4 regions of the Parabacteroides timonensis genome follow, and region 4 is predicted to be linked to each of the others. Evidence: riboswitches for the same ligand, from Rfam matches in the RefSeq annotation. Region 4 holds a riboswitch; each other region holds the start of a gene.
What was found. Region 4 has a riboswitch for cobalamin ahead of BQ7394_RS12120 (sirohydrochlorin cobaltochelatase). Riboswitches for the same ligand answer to the same signal wherever they lie in the genome.

Region 1 (3,795 bases), on a different contig from region 4:
CGTATAATGCCGAGTTGATTCGTGGTGAAGGAGGCAAGAATTATACGGTGAATACGCATTTCCTGTCATATAATGTTGATATTGTGGATTCGCAGACTAAGTATCTGCGTATGCGTAAGGGCGGTGAAGAACGTCAGGATAACAAAATCGTTTCCCCGATGCCGGGAAAAGTAATGAAAGTCCTGGTGCAGAAAGGCGACAGCCTGGAAGCCGGCGATATTGTCGTAGTGATAGAAGCGATGAAAATGCAGAGTAATTATAAGGTTAGTTCAACCTGTAAGGTGCGTGAGGTGCTGGTAAAAGAAGGAGACTCGGTGGCAAGCAACCAGGTTCTTCTGACGTTGGACGTAATAAAAGATAAGGAAGAATAAAATGGGAAAGGAACAATTGTATAAAACCTTTGAAGAACGTGACAATGCGGCTTCACAGGGAGGAGGGATTGCACGTATAGAAAAGCAACACGAATCCGGACGGATGACTGCCTGCGAACGTATCGATATGTTGCTGGACAAAGGTACATTTAACGAATTGGATAAGTTTGTTGTCCATCGCTGTACGAACTTCGGTATGGATAAGAATAAGATCCCGGGAGATGGTATCGTGTCCGGCTATGGAAAGATAGACGGGCGGCAGGTATTTGTCTATGCCTACGACTTTACGGCTTACGGAGGAACGTTGAGTGCCACGAATGCCGCTAAGATCGTAAAGGTTCAACAACTGGCTTTGAAAAGCGGAGCCCCGGTTATTGCCCTGAACGACTCGGGTGGTGCCCGTATCCAGGAAGGGGTAAGTAGCCTGGCGGGCTATGCTTCCATCTTTTACCAGAACACGATGGCTTCGGGTGTTGTTCCGCAGATATCGGCGATTCTGGGGCCTTGTGCGGGCGGTGCCTGCTATTCTCCTGCATTGACCGATTTTATCTTTATGGTGAAGGAGAAGAGCCATATGTTCATAACCGGTCCGGATGTGGTGAAAGCCGTTACACATGAAGAGGTCGGCAAGGAAGAACTGGGAGGTGCTTATACACATAGCAGCAAGAGTGGTGTGACTCATTTTATGTGCGACACGGAAGAAGAAACGTTGATGAGCATTCGTGAGTTGCTGAGTTTCCTGCCTTCAAATAATATGGAAGATGCGCCGGTGATCTCCTGTACGGATGATATTCGCCGTGAAGAAGAAGCTTTGCAGCAGGTTATTCCCGATGATCCGAATATACCTTATGATATCAAGGACATTATAGAACCGGTGGTCGATAATCATTATTTCTTTGAGGTAATGCCTCATTTTGCTAAAAATGTCGTAGTCGGTTTTGCCCGTTTGGGAGGACGTTCAGTCGGTATAGTAGCCAATCAACCAGCTTTTCTGGCAGGGGTACTGGATATCGACGCATCAGACAAGGCAGCACGTTTTATCCGTTTTTGTGATTGTTTCAATATACCGTTGATCACTTTTGAAGATGTACCCGGATTTTTACCCGGTTGCCAGCAGGAGCATGATGGTATTATCCGGCACGGAGCCAAGATCGTTTATGCTTATTCCGAAGCAACGGTGCCTAAAATCACGCTGATTACCCGTAAGGCTTATGGAGGAGCTTATATCGTGATGTCGAGCAAGCCGACCGGAGCCGATATAAATCTGGCTTATCCGATGGCTGAAATTGCCGTGATGGGAGCCGAAGGGGCTGTCAATATCCTGTACAGGAAAGCGACAGGAGAGGAAAAAGTGCAGGCAATGGCAGAATATGCAGAAAACTTTTCAAATCCGTACCGGGCAGCCGAGCAGGGCTTTATCGATGAGATCATTATGCCCCGGCAGACTCGTTACAAACTCATACAGGCATTGGAAATGGCTAAAAATAAAAGCCAGAGTAACCCGCCGAAAAAACATGGCAATATGCCGTTGTAAAAGAAATTGTTGTTAGAAGTATGAATAGCGAATCTCCTTTTGCCGTGAGGCAGAGGGGGATTTTTTTTGAAATAAAAATATATTGTGATAGTTATTTGTGTTTTATTTTGTAGTTTTGCAGCGAATTGGTTTCGCACTGCCTGTTCGGGTGTGCGAATTAAAAGGGAATCGGGTGTAAATCCCGGACAGTCCCGCTGCTGTGAAGCTCCGTTCAACATTCTGAAAACAACTTATGCCACTGACGATAGTCGGGAAGGCTTCAGGATGGGAGTCAGTCAGAAGACCTGCCGTTCATTAAAGACTTTTTTCCTCGTGGGTTAGGAAGATCGTTCGAAAAAGATATTAATTGTCTAAAATGTGAATTTTATGGAGAAGCTTTGTACGCGTTGTGGCGTGAAGTTTGCCAGCAGTAACGGCGTTTTGCCGGGTAATCAGCATGTATTTACCGGTTTGGACCAGTATCAACGGGTCTTTATCAGAGTTTATTACAAAGATTGCCTGTGTCCTTCCTGTACCTTGTATATAAAGGACAACTTTTATGCATTTGATATTTCTTCCGCTTATTTGAAAAACAAATAATTATGGAGTGGATAAGTGATTTGTTGTGGGGCGAAGGAATAGGGCATTCCATCCTCTTATTATCGCTGGTGATTGCTGTCGGTATCCAGTTGGGAAAGATCAAGGTATTTGGTATCTCTCTGGGAATAACGCTGGTTCTGTTTGTCGGTATTTTACTGGGGCATTTCGGATTTACCATCAATCCCTCTGTTATCCACTTCTTTAAGGAGTTCGGATTGATCCTGTTTGTCTATTCGGTAGGGATGCAGGTAGGACCGGGGTTCTTTTCTTCTTTTAAGAAAGGGGGGATGACCTTGAACGGATTGGCTTGCGGAATTGTCTTTCTCGGCGTTATAACAGCATTAGCTATTCATTTTATAACAGATATTCCTATACCGACGATGGTTGGTATTTTGTCGGGAGCTGTAACGAATACTCCCGGTTTGGGAGCTGCACAGCAGGCATTTACGGATATGACGGGTACATCGGATGAAACGATTGCGTTGGGATATGCCGTTGCTTATCCGTTGGGAGTCGTTGGTATCATCCTTTCCATGTTGTTTGTCCGGTATATTTTTCATATTAGTTTTGAAAAAGAGACAGAACAACTGGAAGCGGAAAATGATGTGCATAACAGTGAAGCTACTCCTATATCGCTCGTTGTGAAAAATCCGGCTCTTTTTGGCCGTAAAGTGATGGAACTTGGCGCCTTTCTTGAACACCGGCAATATGTTATATCCCGTATCTGGCGAAAGAAGAGTAGTAAGGTGGAGATAGTCACCGGCAATACCATTCTGGAAGAGGATGATAAGATATTTGTGATTACGACTGAACATGATGCGGAGACAATAAAAACATTTGTCGGCCAGGAAATAGAAATGGATCGTAAGCAGTGGATTCCTGCAGAAAGTGAATTTGTGAGCCGTCGTATCCTGGTTACCAAACCGGAACTGACAGGTTCCCGTCTGGGGGATTTACAGTTGCGGCGTTTGCACGGTATCAATGTGACGCGTGTGAATCGTGCCGGACTTGAACTGGTGGCTACCCAGGGATTGCAATTGCAGGTGGGTGACCGTGTAACGGTGGTTGGTAGTGAACTGGCCGTCGACAAGGTGAGTATGATATTGGGTAACTCGATGAAGCGCCTGAATGAGCCTAACCTGATCCCTATCTTTATAGGTATTGCTTTAGGTATTATTCTGGGTAGTATCCCATTCACTATTCCGGGTATTCCACAACCGATCAAACTCGGTCTGGCAGGTGGCCCGTTGGTTGTTTCTATCTTGCTGAGCCGGTTCGGATACCGTTATAAATTGGTTACTTATACCACTC
Region 2 (3,795 bases), on a different contig from region 4:
CGCTTCGGACCGAAGACTTCCATCGGACGCGGAAACATTTCTTTCTCGACTATCAACATCGTACGCCTGGCTATAGAATGCATGAGTATAGAAGATAAAGAACTTCGTATCGCCCGCTTCTTTGCCAAGCTAGACGAAATGCTGGAAATTACTGCACGCCAGTTGCACGAACGTATGGAATTCCAGAAAACAGCTTATGCCAAACAGTTCCCGTTGCTGATGACTTCACTTTGGCTGGGTAGTGAGAAGTTAAAACCGACAGATACGATCGCCCCGGTTATCAACCAGGGTACACTGGGTATCGGATTCATCGGACTGGCTGAATGCCTGGTTGCCCTGACTGGCAAACATCATGGAGAAGATGCGGCTTCACAGGAACTCGGTTTGAAAATCGTCACTTATATGCGCGACCGCGTAAATCAGTTCTCGGAACAATACCAGCATAATTACAGTGTACTTGCCACTCCGGCAGAAGGACTTTCCGGCAAATTTACGGCACGCGACCGCAAGAAATTCGGAGCACTGCCAGGTATCACCGATCGTGAATATTATACCAACTCCAACCACGTTCCGGTATATTATAAATGCAGCGCCCGTCATAAAGCAGAGGTAGAAGCTCCTTATCACGCATTAACTGGTGGCGGCCATATTTTCTATGTTGAAATAGACGGCGATGCAACCCATAACCCGGAAGTGATTATGAAAGTGGTCGATATGATGGACAAATATAATATCGGATACGGCTCGGTAAACCATAACCGTAACCGTTGCCTGGATTGCGGTTATGAAAATGCAGATGCCCACATGGAAGAATGTCCGAAGTGCGGTAGCAAGCATCTGGATAAGTTGCAGCGTATCACCGGTTACCTGGTAGGCACAACCGACCGCTGGAACAATGCCAAACTTGCCGAATTAAATGATCGCATTATTCATAATTGATAATTTTCATTAGCATATTAATTTATTGACACATTATTTTTTATGCTTTCAATCATAGACATTATAGAAGATACAACCGTAGACGGTCCGGGATTCCGGACCGCTATCTACGCTGCCGGATGCCCGAATCAATGCCCGGGTTGCCACAATCCGGAGTCATGGGATATAAAGAAAGGTAAACCAACCCCGACGGAAGAAATATTGGACAAAGTTCTGGCCGACGAATTTGCCGACGTTACATTTAGCGGCGGTGATCCGATGTTCCAACCGGAAGAATTTACCAAACTGGCTCGTGCCATTAAAGAAAAAAGCCAGAAAAATATTTGGTGCTACACGGGATATAAGTTTGAAAAACTATTGGAAAACCCAAAACAGGCAGCGTTGCTTCAATACATCGATGTACTGGTGGACGGGAAATTCAAACAGGCTTTGCACGATGAAAGTTTATTATTCCGCGGCAGCAGCAACCAACGGTTGATCGACGTAAAGAAATCACTGAAAGAAAAGAAAGTGGTTTTCTACAATTATAATCCGTTTCTCTGAAATCATAAAAGGATTTTAAACTCTCGGAGGACGAATCCCCTGAGATTACATTTTGCTTCTCAAATCGACTATTCTCCTAGCTCTTTAATATGTTAAAAAATATTACCTGGCCGGGTAATTTCATTTACCCGGTATAGTAATCCCATTTACATGGTAGGGTAGTGTCATTTTGATAATCACGATTCACAACAAAACCGATCTTGCTTAAACATTTTTTCCTGAATAATTATTATTTGTATTCAAAAATACTTTAGTACTTTTGTAACGGATTAAGGTGAATCACGATGCATTCTGCTGGTGATGAGAGGGAATCCGGTGAAAGTCCGGAACAATGCCCGTTGCTGTAATCCCGTTCCGGCAGCCTGCCGGAAATGCTTGCAACTTCATGCCACTGACGATTCAGTTGATAGTGGAAAGTTGACAGTTGACAGTTTTTCTGTCCGTATTTTATCTGTCAACTGTCAACTATTCCGTCGGGAAGGCTTTGCAAAGCCGGGAAAGTCAGAAAACCTGCCTGATCATTTATATTCATGCTTTCGGGATAAAGAGCAGGAATTAACACAAGGCAGAATTTCAATACAAATTCTTCCATTTTTTATATGCTTACTTATATGAGACTGAAAGGTATTGCTATGTCTTTACTTTCGGTGTGCGTGTTTACCCCGGCAATGGCTGTTGACGGAGGAATGACAAACAATACACCCGAGAAAGAACAAGTACAAACCGGCATTTGTGTGTTGACCGGCAGAATCATCGACTTTGAAACAGGAGAAGGTATACCAATGGCCACAATCAATGTTCCGGGAACATTGATTGGCACCGCCTGTGATGCAGACGGTCGTTTCCGTCTGGAACTGATCGAAGGAAAAAGTTACAATCTGCTGGTACGCTCGACCGGATACATGGAACAGAGTATCAAAGTCAATGCCAACGGAGCACAAAAACAGATGGATATCCGAATGAATGCCGGTATATTCGATCTGAATGAAGTGGTGGTGACCGGAACACGCACCGAAAAACTTATTAAAAACTCTCCGGTACTGACCAAACTGATCCCGGCTTCCCAATTACAGCGCAATGACTTCGAAAATATTATGGATGCACTGGAGTTTTCCATTCCGGGATTGCAATTCAACAGCGATCCGCGAGGGGATAATATCCGTATCCAGGGATTGGAAAACAAATATATCCTGATTCTGGTCGATGGTGAGCGCCTGTCTACCACCCCCGGAGGCCCGATCGACTTCGAACGTCTAAGTACATCCAATATCAAGCAGATAGAAGTGGTCAAGGGAGCCGCATCCGCCCTGTATGGTTCGAGTGCTATCGGTATGATCATCAATATCATCACCAAGACTCCCGAACGTCCGGCCGAAGGATGGGCTAAAGTGCGCTACTCACGTTATAATGAGTTATTGATGGATGCTGCTTTCGGGACAAAATATAAGAATTTCACTTCGCAGACATTGTTCAACCGTAACTCGACGGACGGTTACGACCTGACACCCGAGACACCGGCAAACTATACGCAAAACCCATCCGCCAATATGACCATATCCGAAAAGCTGGGTTGGGAACATAACGACACTAAACTGAATGCTTCAGCCGATTTCTTCCTGAACGAAGAAAAGAATCCGAAATTAAGCAACGAAGTGACACATTATAAGAGTTTCAACAAAACATTCCGCGCCGGACTCGAACAGAAACTGGGAGAAAAGAATATGTTGAAAGCAATCTATTACGGTGACTTTTATATCCGACGGACTGTCTTTGAAAAACTGGATTCGGTTGGAAAGAATGCCAGTTCGAATGTACAGACCCTACGTCTGACTGATATTTATAACCCACTCGATAATCTGCAAGGTATAGCCGGGGTTGAATTCAACTGGAACAAAGACTATAATATCATGCAATACGGGGAAAAGATGAAAACCCGAAAAGTAAACGATATCAACGGATTTGTACAGTTGGACTGGAAAGTCATTCCCCAACTCGACATTATCGGGGGCTTCCGTTATACACATCATTCTGTGTTCGGAAATGCTTATACACCGAAAGTCAACGTAATGTATTCACCCGGTAATCTGCGCCTGCGTGCCGGATACAGCAAAGGTTTCAAAGCCCCCGATGCTACCGAACTGTTCTCCGACTTCCAGATGGGTTCCGTTTCCCACAATATCGGTAATCCGGATCTGAAAGCCGAGCATTCCAATTATTACTCTTTCTCTGCGGAATACACTTTCAACAAGCTGAATATCAGTGGAGAAATCTACCAGAACGATATCAAAGATAAAATACAGTCATATAACGTTA
Region 3 (3,795 bases), 260 kb from region 4:
TTCGTGCCGCTCTTCCTACTCTTAAGAAGATCCTGGCAGACGGTGGCAGTGTAATCATAGGTTCTCACCTGGGTCGTCCGAAAGGCGTTACTGATAAATTTTCACTGAAACATATTTTGGGTCGTGTATCTGAATTACTGGGCGTAGAAGTTCAGTTTGCTAACGACTGTATTGGTGAAGAAGCTGGTGCTAAAGCTGCTGCTCTGCAACCGGGCGAAGCTTTATTGCTGGAAAACCTTCGTTTCTATGCAGAAGAAGAAGGTAAACCCAGAGGTTTGGCTGAAGATGCAACAGACGACGAAAAGAAAGCTGCTAAAAAAGCAGTAAAAGAAAGCCAGAAAGAATTCACTAAGAGATTGGCTTCTTATGCAGACTGCTATGTAAACGATGCATTCGGTACTGCTCACCGTGCTCACGCTTCTACGGCGCTGATCGCTGATTACTTCGATGCTGACCACAAAATGTTCGGTTACCTGATGGAAAAAGAAGTAAAAGCTGTAGAAAAAGTAATGAACGACATCGCTCGTCCGTTTACCGCTATCATGGGTGGTTCTAAAGTTTCTTCTAAAATCGAAATCATCGAAAACCTGCTGAACAAAGTAGATAACCTGATCGTAACAGGTGGTATGACTTATACTTTCACTAAGGCTATGGGCGGCAAGATCGGTAACTCTATCTGCGAAGATGACAAACTGGATCTGGCTCTCGACCTGATGAAGAAAGCAAAAGAAAAAGGTGTAAACCTGGTATTGGCTGTCGACGCTAAGATCGCTGATGCTTTCAGCAACGACGCAAATACTAAATTTGCTAACGTTAACGAAATTCCTGACGGATGGGAAGGTCTTGACATCGGTCCTAAGACTATCGAAATCTACGCTGACGTTATCAAGAAATCTAAGACTATCCTTTGGAACGGTCCTACAGGCGTATTCGAATTCGAAAACTTCACTGACGGTTCTCGTGCAGTAGGTAACGCTATCGTTGAAGCTACTAAGAACGGTGCATTCTCTCTTGTTGGTGGTGGCGACTCTGTTGCTTGCGTTAACAAGTTCGGTATTGCAAGCGAAGTATCTTATGTATCTACAGGTGGTGGTGCTTTGCTGGAAGCTATCGAAGGCAAAGTTCTGCCGGGTATCGCAGCTGTTAAAGGCGAACCGTACAAATAATTTCAGATATTGTTTATAATATCCTAATTAAATATAAAACCCCGGTGAAGTGATTTCACCGGGGTTTCTTGTTTTATAATCACTGCCTCATAATATCCCATCTGGGATGTATTACGGATGAATAACGTAACCATATATGCCTCCTTGCAATATTGAATTAATTCATATCTTTGTTATCGACAATGGTTTCCGAATCACATTTCAGTGAGAAAGATTAAAAGGGAATCCTGTGAAAATCAGGAACTATCCCCGTAGCTGTAAGTTTTGCTCCTGCAAAGGAGAAATGTAGTAACTGTCATATACCACTGGTCTCAAGGCCGGGAAGGTGTTACTACTGAAACAAGTCAGAAGACCTGCCATTTCAATCAGACAGAATCCAGCGCTTTCGGGTGAAAAGCAGTGGTATGAATCCTTATAAGATCCATTTATCACTTTATCTCCGGGAATCATTGCGGAACTGCATGAACAGAAGTATTGTTTAATCTTAAATAAAAAGTATGATCAGCACGGAGATTTTTATTGTCAAGAGAGATGGTAAAAAAGAAGTATTCTCACTTGACAAAATCAAGAATGCGATAGCTAAAGCATTTTTGTCGGTAGGAAGTTTTGCTACCCAGGAAGTAATAACCAATATCCTCAGCCGCATCAGTGTCAGCGAAGGGACAAGTGTGGAAGATATTCAGAACCAGGTGGAAGTTGCCTTGATGGCAGAGCATTATTATGCGGTAGCTAAGTCATATATGCTATACCGGCAGAAACATCTGGAAGATCGGGAAGTAAGGGATAAACTACGCTTTCTATTGGATTATTGCGATGCATCCAATCCGGCTACCGGAAGTAAATATGATGCTAATGCCAATGTGGAGAATAAAAATATCGCGACCCTGATAGGTGAATTACCGAAATCAAACTTTATCCGCCTGAACCGCCGGCTGCTAACAGACCGGCTAAAAGATATGTACGGCAAAGAAGTATCGGACCGTTATCTGGAACTGTTGAATCACCATTTCATTTATAAGAATGATGAAACAAACCTTGCCAACTATTGTGCCAGTATAACAATGTATCCCTGGCTGATAAGCGGTACAGCTTCTGTCGGAGGTAACTCTACCGCCCCAACCAACCTGAAATCTTTCTGTGGCGGTTTCATCAATATGGTATTCATCGTTTCAAGTATGTTGAGCGGTGCGTGTGCGACTCCCGAGTTTCTGATGTATATGAATTATTTTGTCGGATTGGAATATGGAAAGGATTATTACCGACATGCCGACGATGTGGTAGACTTGTCCAGTAAGCAACGAACGATAGACAAAATGATTACAGACTGTTTCGAACAAATAGTCTATTCCATCAACCAGCCTACCGGAGCCAGAAACTTCCAGGCTGTCTTTTGGAACATCGCCTATTATGACAAGTATTATTTCAACAGCCTTTTCGAGAATTTTGTATTCCCTGACGGCAGCAAACCCGATTGGGATTCGTTAAACTGGCTGCAAAAGCGGTTCATGAAATGGTTCAACAAAGAACGTACCCGTAATATTCTGACTTTTCCTGTTGAAACAATGGCACTCCTGTCAAAAGACGGAGATGTACTCGATAAGGAATACGGTGATTTTACAGCCGAGATGTATGCCGAAGGACATTCTTTCTTTACCTACATGAGCGATAATGCCGATTCGTTAAGTAGTTGCTGCCGTTTGCGCAACGAAATACAGGACAACGGTTTCAGTTATACACTGGGAGCCGGAGGTGTATCTACCGGTTCTAAAAGTGTATTGACAATCAACCTGAACCGTTGTATCCAGCATGCCGTGAAGTCCGGTATACTTTATCCGTTCTTCCTGGAAGAAGTGATCGACCTGGTGCATAAAGTCCAGTTGGCCTACAATGAGAACCTGAAACAATTACAGGCCAAAGGTATGTTGCCTCTGTTCGATGCCGGTTATATCAATATGAATCGCCAGTATCTTACAATCGGGGTGAACGGATTGGTTGAAGCCGCCCAGTTTATGGGAATCGAAATCAACGACAATCCCAAATATGAAGCATTTGTACAGGAAATACTCGGCATGGTAGAGAAGTACAACAAAAAGTACCGTAGTAAGGAAGTATTGTTCAACTGCGAAATGATCCCTGCTGAAAATGTAGGAGTAAAACATGCCAAATGGGATAAAGAAGCAGGTTATCAGACATTCCGCGATTGCTATAACAGCTATTTCTATATCGTGGAAGATACGACACTCAACGTTGTCGACAAATTCCGCATCCACGGCCGACGTTATATCGAACATCTGACCGGTGGCTCGGCACTCCACATGAACCTGGAAGAGCATCTGAGCAAAGAACAATACCGTCAGTTACTGCGTGTCTCAGCTATAGAGGGGTGTAATTATTTTACATTCAACATACCTAATACCGTTTGTAACGATTGTAACCATATCGACAAACGCTATTTAAAAGAATGTCCCAAATGCCACAGTCAAAATGTGGATTATCTGACCCGCGTTATCGGTTATATGAAACGTATCAGCAATTTCTCACAACCTCGGCAGAAGGAAGCTCATATCAGACATTATGCTACGTTACACTGATTACGATATAGTCTTTCAGGAAGTACCGGACGAAATAA
Region 4 (3,795 bases):
TCGAAATCGGCAGTGGTATGGATTGCGTGCAGTAAGGCCCATTTCTTGTCTAATGGAATATCTTTGTTCTTTAATTCTTTCTCGATTGTCCGGAAACTGCGTATCATGATATCTTGTCCGATACCTGTTTCTTTTTTACCCATCTTGATCTCTCCATAATAGCCGCGTGGGGTTATCATGTGATTATCGAATTGATATGTCTGGGAGTTACCGATGATGATCACAGTAAACATATCCACTTGTTCGGGATCGAATTCGGCCAGCGTGGTGATGGTGACAGTCTGTTCCTCACGTCCTGCCTGGCGGACAAAACCGACAGGTGTCTGCGGGTCACGTTCCTGCAGGAAGAGTTCGATAAGGCGGTAGAGCTGCCAGTAGCGGCCTTCGCTTTTGGGATTGTAGATAGCCGTGATAAAGTCGGCAGAGGCAGCGGCTTTGATCCGTTTCTCTATCATTTCCCAAGGTGTCATCAGGTCGGAGAGGGAGATCACACAGAAATCGTGTCCTACCGGAGCACCCAACAGAGAGGCTGCTTTCTGGAAAGCACTGATTCCCGGAAGTACTTCGATCGAAATATCGCTTCCTTTTTCGCGTTTCATCTCGTAGATAAGGGGAGCCATGCCATAAATACCGGAGTCGCCGGAACTGATAACTGTTACCACATGGCCTTCGGTAGCATAATTATAGGCTTCTTCTGCCCGGACTTTTTCGCGTTTCATCCCCGAGTCGATACAGATTGCATCGGGACGGATCGCTGATTCAACAAACTGAAAGTAATATTTATACCCGACGATGACATCCGACTGACGGATGGCAGACAGAACTGCCGGAGTAATATCAGATTCGCTACCAGGACCGATCCCGGCTACGATTATTTTCCCTGTATTCATCTTTTAGCTTTGAGTTATTGATTCTGATTTTATCAGTACCAACAAAGATAATGTATTTTATTGGTATAATAGGATTATATATAGCCTTCAATTCTGTTTTTTCATCCGGTACAAAAGAAAATTCCTTCCGAAAGAAAATCAAGTTTCATTCGGAAGAAATTGGAATTGCATTCAGATGTATTATTTGAATGAATTTACTTATTGTATATTTCTATGTAAATGGGGAGATATTAGTCTCTTATAGTACTAATCTTTTTCTGCAGCGTACTTTTTCTTCTTATCCATAATATTTATCATCTTGTGTTTGGCGGCAAACTTGGCATGATCGATAAATATATTCTGGATTTCCGGATTTTGTCCTAACCCCTGCATAAATACGGAAACCTGGTAACCTTTCCCTTCCAGTTCCTCTTTCATGTCGACTGCGATATCGTTGTTCGCATGGTCGCCGGCAACGAACATGAAAGGCATCAATAGTACTTTCTTTGTTTTGCCTGCTTCAAGTTTGGCAACCATATCGTCGAAAGAAGGGTAACCTTCAACTGTTGTCACATAATAATCGTTGTAACCTTTCGAATGCAACATATAATCCATCATCGCATACTGAGCTGTCGCAGGTGTGTATGTGCCATGTCCTACAAGGACGGTTGCACCTTCTTTCGCCCCGTTCTTTGTGATGGCTATTATTACATCCTCAAAATCGTGAGGCGTATAAAGCAACGGGTTGCCGATGCGTATGTCTTTGAAATTCTTTTCCAGCGGCGCAATGTCTTTGCGAAGCGATTCCATTTCTACCCCTTCGATAATGTTGGTTGACTGGATAAGGATATGGGTATATCCGTCGGCTTTCAGTTTTTCCAGCGCTTCCATAGGATTCAGTTTTTCGATACCGCGTGCTTTCAGGCGGCGTGCGACAATACGGGAGGTGTAAGCTTCGCGTACTTCCATGTCTTTAAAGGCTTCCTTTGCTTTCTGATTGATCGCGTCGATAGTAAGCGCACGGGTGTTGTCATACGTGGTACCGAAATGTACCATTAATAAGGCGGCTTTGTCACCCGGTTGCATGGAGGCCAGCATGTCGGATGCCTCGAAGTTTTCGCCATCGTGTGCCCAGCACATAGGTGCGAGCATACAAGCAATAAGTAATAGTAAATGTTTCATATAATGTAAATTAAAAGATAACCTACGAATACGACAAACCCTAATACCAGTAGCCGGTAAACATTTTTTATGAAAAGAGATTGTCCGTATGTTCTTATCATCCTCCTGACCCCGGGAAGATACAATATAAAAAACTTGGCAGGTTTCCTGACTTGCCCGGAAAGCGACCTTCCCGTCCTTGTATCGGACAGTGGTGTAAGAATGCTTTCCTTCGGAATGGGCTTAACAGTAGCGGGCACTGTTCCGGATTTTCACCGGATTCCCTTTTATACGATAACCGGAAGTTACCGTATCACCAAAGCGGTGACAAAGATAGAAAATTATTTAAAATAAGAGGGATTTTATACTATCTTAATTGATTCTGTCGGAACAACTGCCTTATGGCTTCTGTTTCATTACCACAAGTAAAAACCGGACATAACAATGTCTATTTAGTATTAACGCCAAACAGTTTATATATGGAGTGGTTTGTAGATTTACTTAAACACTATCCGGAACTGGCCATCTTTTTGACGCTGGCTTTTGGGTTCTGGATCGGTAAGTTCAAGATAGGGAAATTTTCGTTGGGAACCGTTACCAGTGTCCTATTGGTCGGAGTAATAATCGGACAGTTACATATCGATATCGGAGCACCTATCAAGTCGGTATTTTTTCTTTTATTTCTTTTTGCCGTGGGCTACAGTGTAGGCCCGCAGTTCTTTCGTGGACTGAAGAAAGAAGGACTTCCGCAGGTCCTTTTTGCTGTACTGATGTGTCTGTTCTGTCTGTTTGTCCCTTTCCTGTTGGCAAAGTTGATGGGATACAATGCAGGTGAAGCTGCCGGGTTACTGGCTGGTTCACAGACGATCTCTGCCGTATTGGGTGTGGCGGAAGATACGATCAACCAGGGTGGAATGAGCGCCGCCGACAAAGCTTCGATGATAAACGTGATGCCTGTGGCTTATGCCGTTTCTTATATTTTCGGTACGGCCGGCTCTGCCTGGATCATGAGTGATATCGCTCCCCGTTTCCTTGGAGGGTTAGCTTCCGTAAAGAAAGCCTGTAAAGAATTAGAGTCGAAGATGGGAACTGACGATGAGAGCGAACAACCCGGTTTCATGCCTGCCGCCCGTCCGATTACTTTCCGTGCATATAAGATAAATAACGATTGGTTCGGAGCCGGTAAGACGGTGCAGGAGCTGGAAGATTATCTGGAAGGGCAGGGACGGCGTTTGTTCGTCGAACGTGTCCGTATCAACGGTATTGTCTATGAGGTGAAGCCTGACCTGATGCTTATGAAAGGAAACGAGGTCGTATTGAGCGGCCGTCGCGAGTTTGTGATCGGGGAAGAAGACTGGATCGGAGACGAGGTGAACGATATCGAATTACTGGATTTCCCGGCAGAGACATTGCCGGTCCTGATATCACGCAAAAAATTCGTTGGGATGACCGTAGCCCGGCTCCGTAAGGAAAAGGTGATGCATGGTGTCAGTATCAAAAGTATCAAACGTGCAGGTATCAGTATACCGGTATTGGCTGCGACTAAGATCGATCCGGGTGATATGCTCGAGTTAGTCGGCACCAAGATGGAGGTGAATGAAGCGGCTGCCACATTGGGGTATGCAGATCGTCCGACGAACCAGACGGATATGGTCTTTGTCGGATTGGGTATCTTTATCGGTGGTGTGATCGGTTCGCTGGCATTGCATTTCGGAGATATTCCGGTCAGCCTGAGTACAAGCGGTGGAGCACTGATTGCCGGACT

Region 1: another riboswitch for cobalamin. It lies ahead of BQ7394_RS01355 (hypothetical protein); the one in region 4 lies ahead of BQ7394_RS12120 (sirohydrochlorin cobaltochelatase).
Region 2: another riboswitch for cobalamin. It lies ahead of BQ7394_RS01320 (TonB-dependent receptor); the one in region 4 lies ahead of BQ7394_RS12120 (sirohydrochlorin cobaltochelatase).
Region 3: another riboswitch for cobalamin. It lies ahead of nrdD (anaerobic ribonucleoside-triphosphate reductase); the one in region 4 lies ahead of BQ7394_RS12120 (sirohydrochlorin cobaltochelatase).

Annotation. Positions count from the first base shown of each region.
Region 1 covers NZ_LT669940.1:130,693-134,487, forward strand. The annotation lists gene BQ7394_RS01345 (acyl-CoA carboxylase biotin carboxyl carrier protein subunit) at 1-371, shown strand, start outside; gene BQ7394_RS01350 (acyl-CoA carboxylase subunit beta) at 373-1,905, shown strand; cobalamin riboswitch at 2,014-2,211, shown strand; gene BQ7394_RS01355 (hypothetical protein) at 2,272-2,484, shown strand; gene BQ7394_RS01360 (putative transporter) at 2,487-3,795, shown strand, end outside.
Region 2 covers NZ_LT669940.1:123,166-126,960, reverse strand. The annotation lists gene BQ7394_RS01330 (anaerobic ribonucleoside triphosphate reductase) at 1-939, shown strand, start outside; gene nrdG (anaerobic ribonucleoside-triphosphate reductase activating protein) at 982-1,482, shown strand; cobalamin riboswitch at 1,737-2,014, shown strand; gene BQ7394_RS01320 (TonB-dependent receptor) at 2,094-3,795, shown strand, end outside.
Region 3 covers NZ_LT669941.1:1,371,160-1,374,954, forward strand. The annotation lists gene BQ7394_RS13245 (phosphoglycerate kinase) at 1-1,166, shown strand, start outside; cobalamin riboswitch at 1,332-1,541, shown strand; gene nrdD (anaerobic ribonucleoside-triphosphate reductase) at 1,664-3,757, shown strand; gene nrdG (anaerobic ribonucleoside-triphosphate reductase activating protein) at 3,741-3,795, shown strand, end outside.
Region 4 covers NZ_LT669941.1:1,113,005-1,116,799, reverse strand. The annotation lists gene cobJ (precorrin-3B C(17)-methyltransferase) at 1-890, opposite strand, end outside; gene BQ7394_RS12120 (sirohydrochlorin cobaltochelatase) at 1,137-2,051, opposite strand; cobalamin riboswitch at 2,172-2,366, opposite strand; gene aspT (aspartate-alanine antiporter) at 2,510-3,795, shown strand, end outside.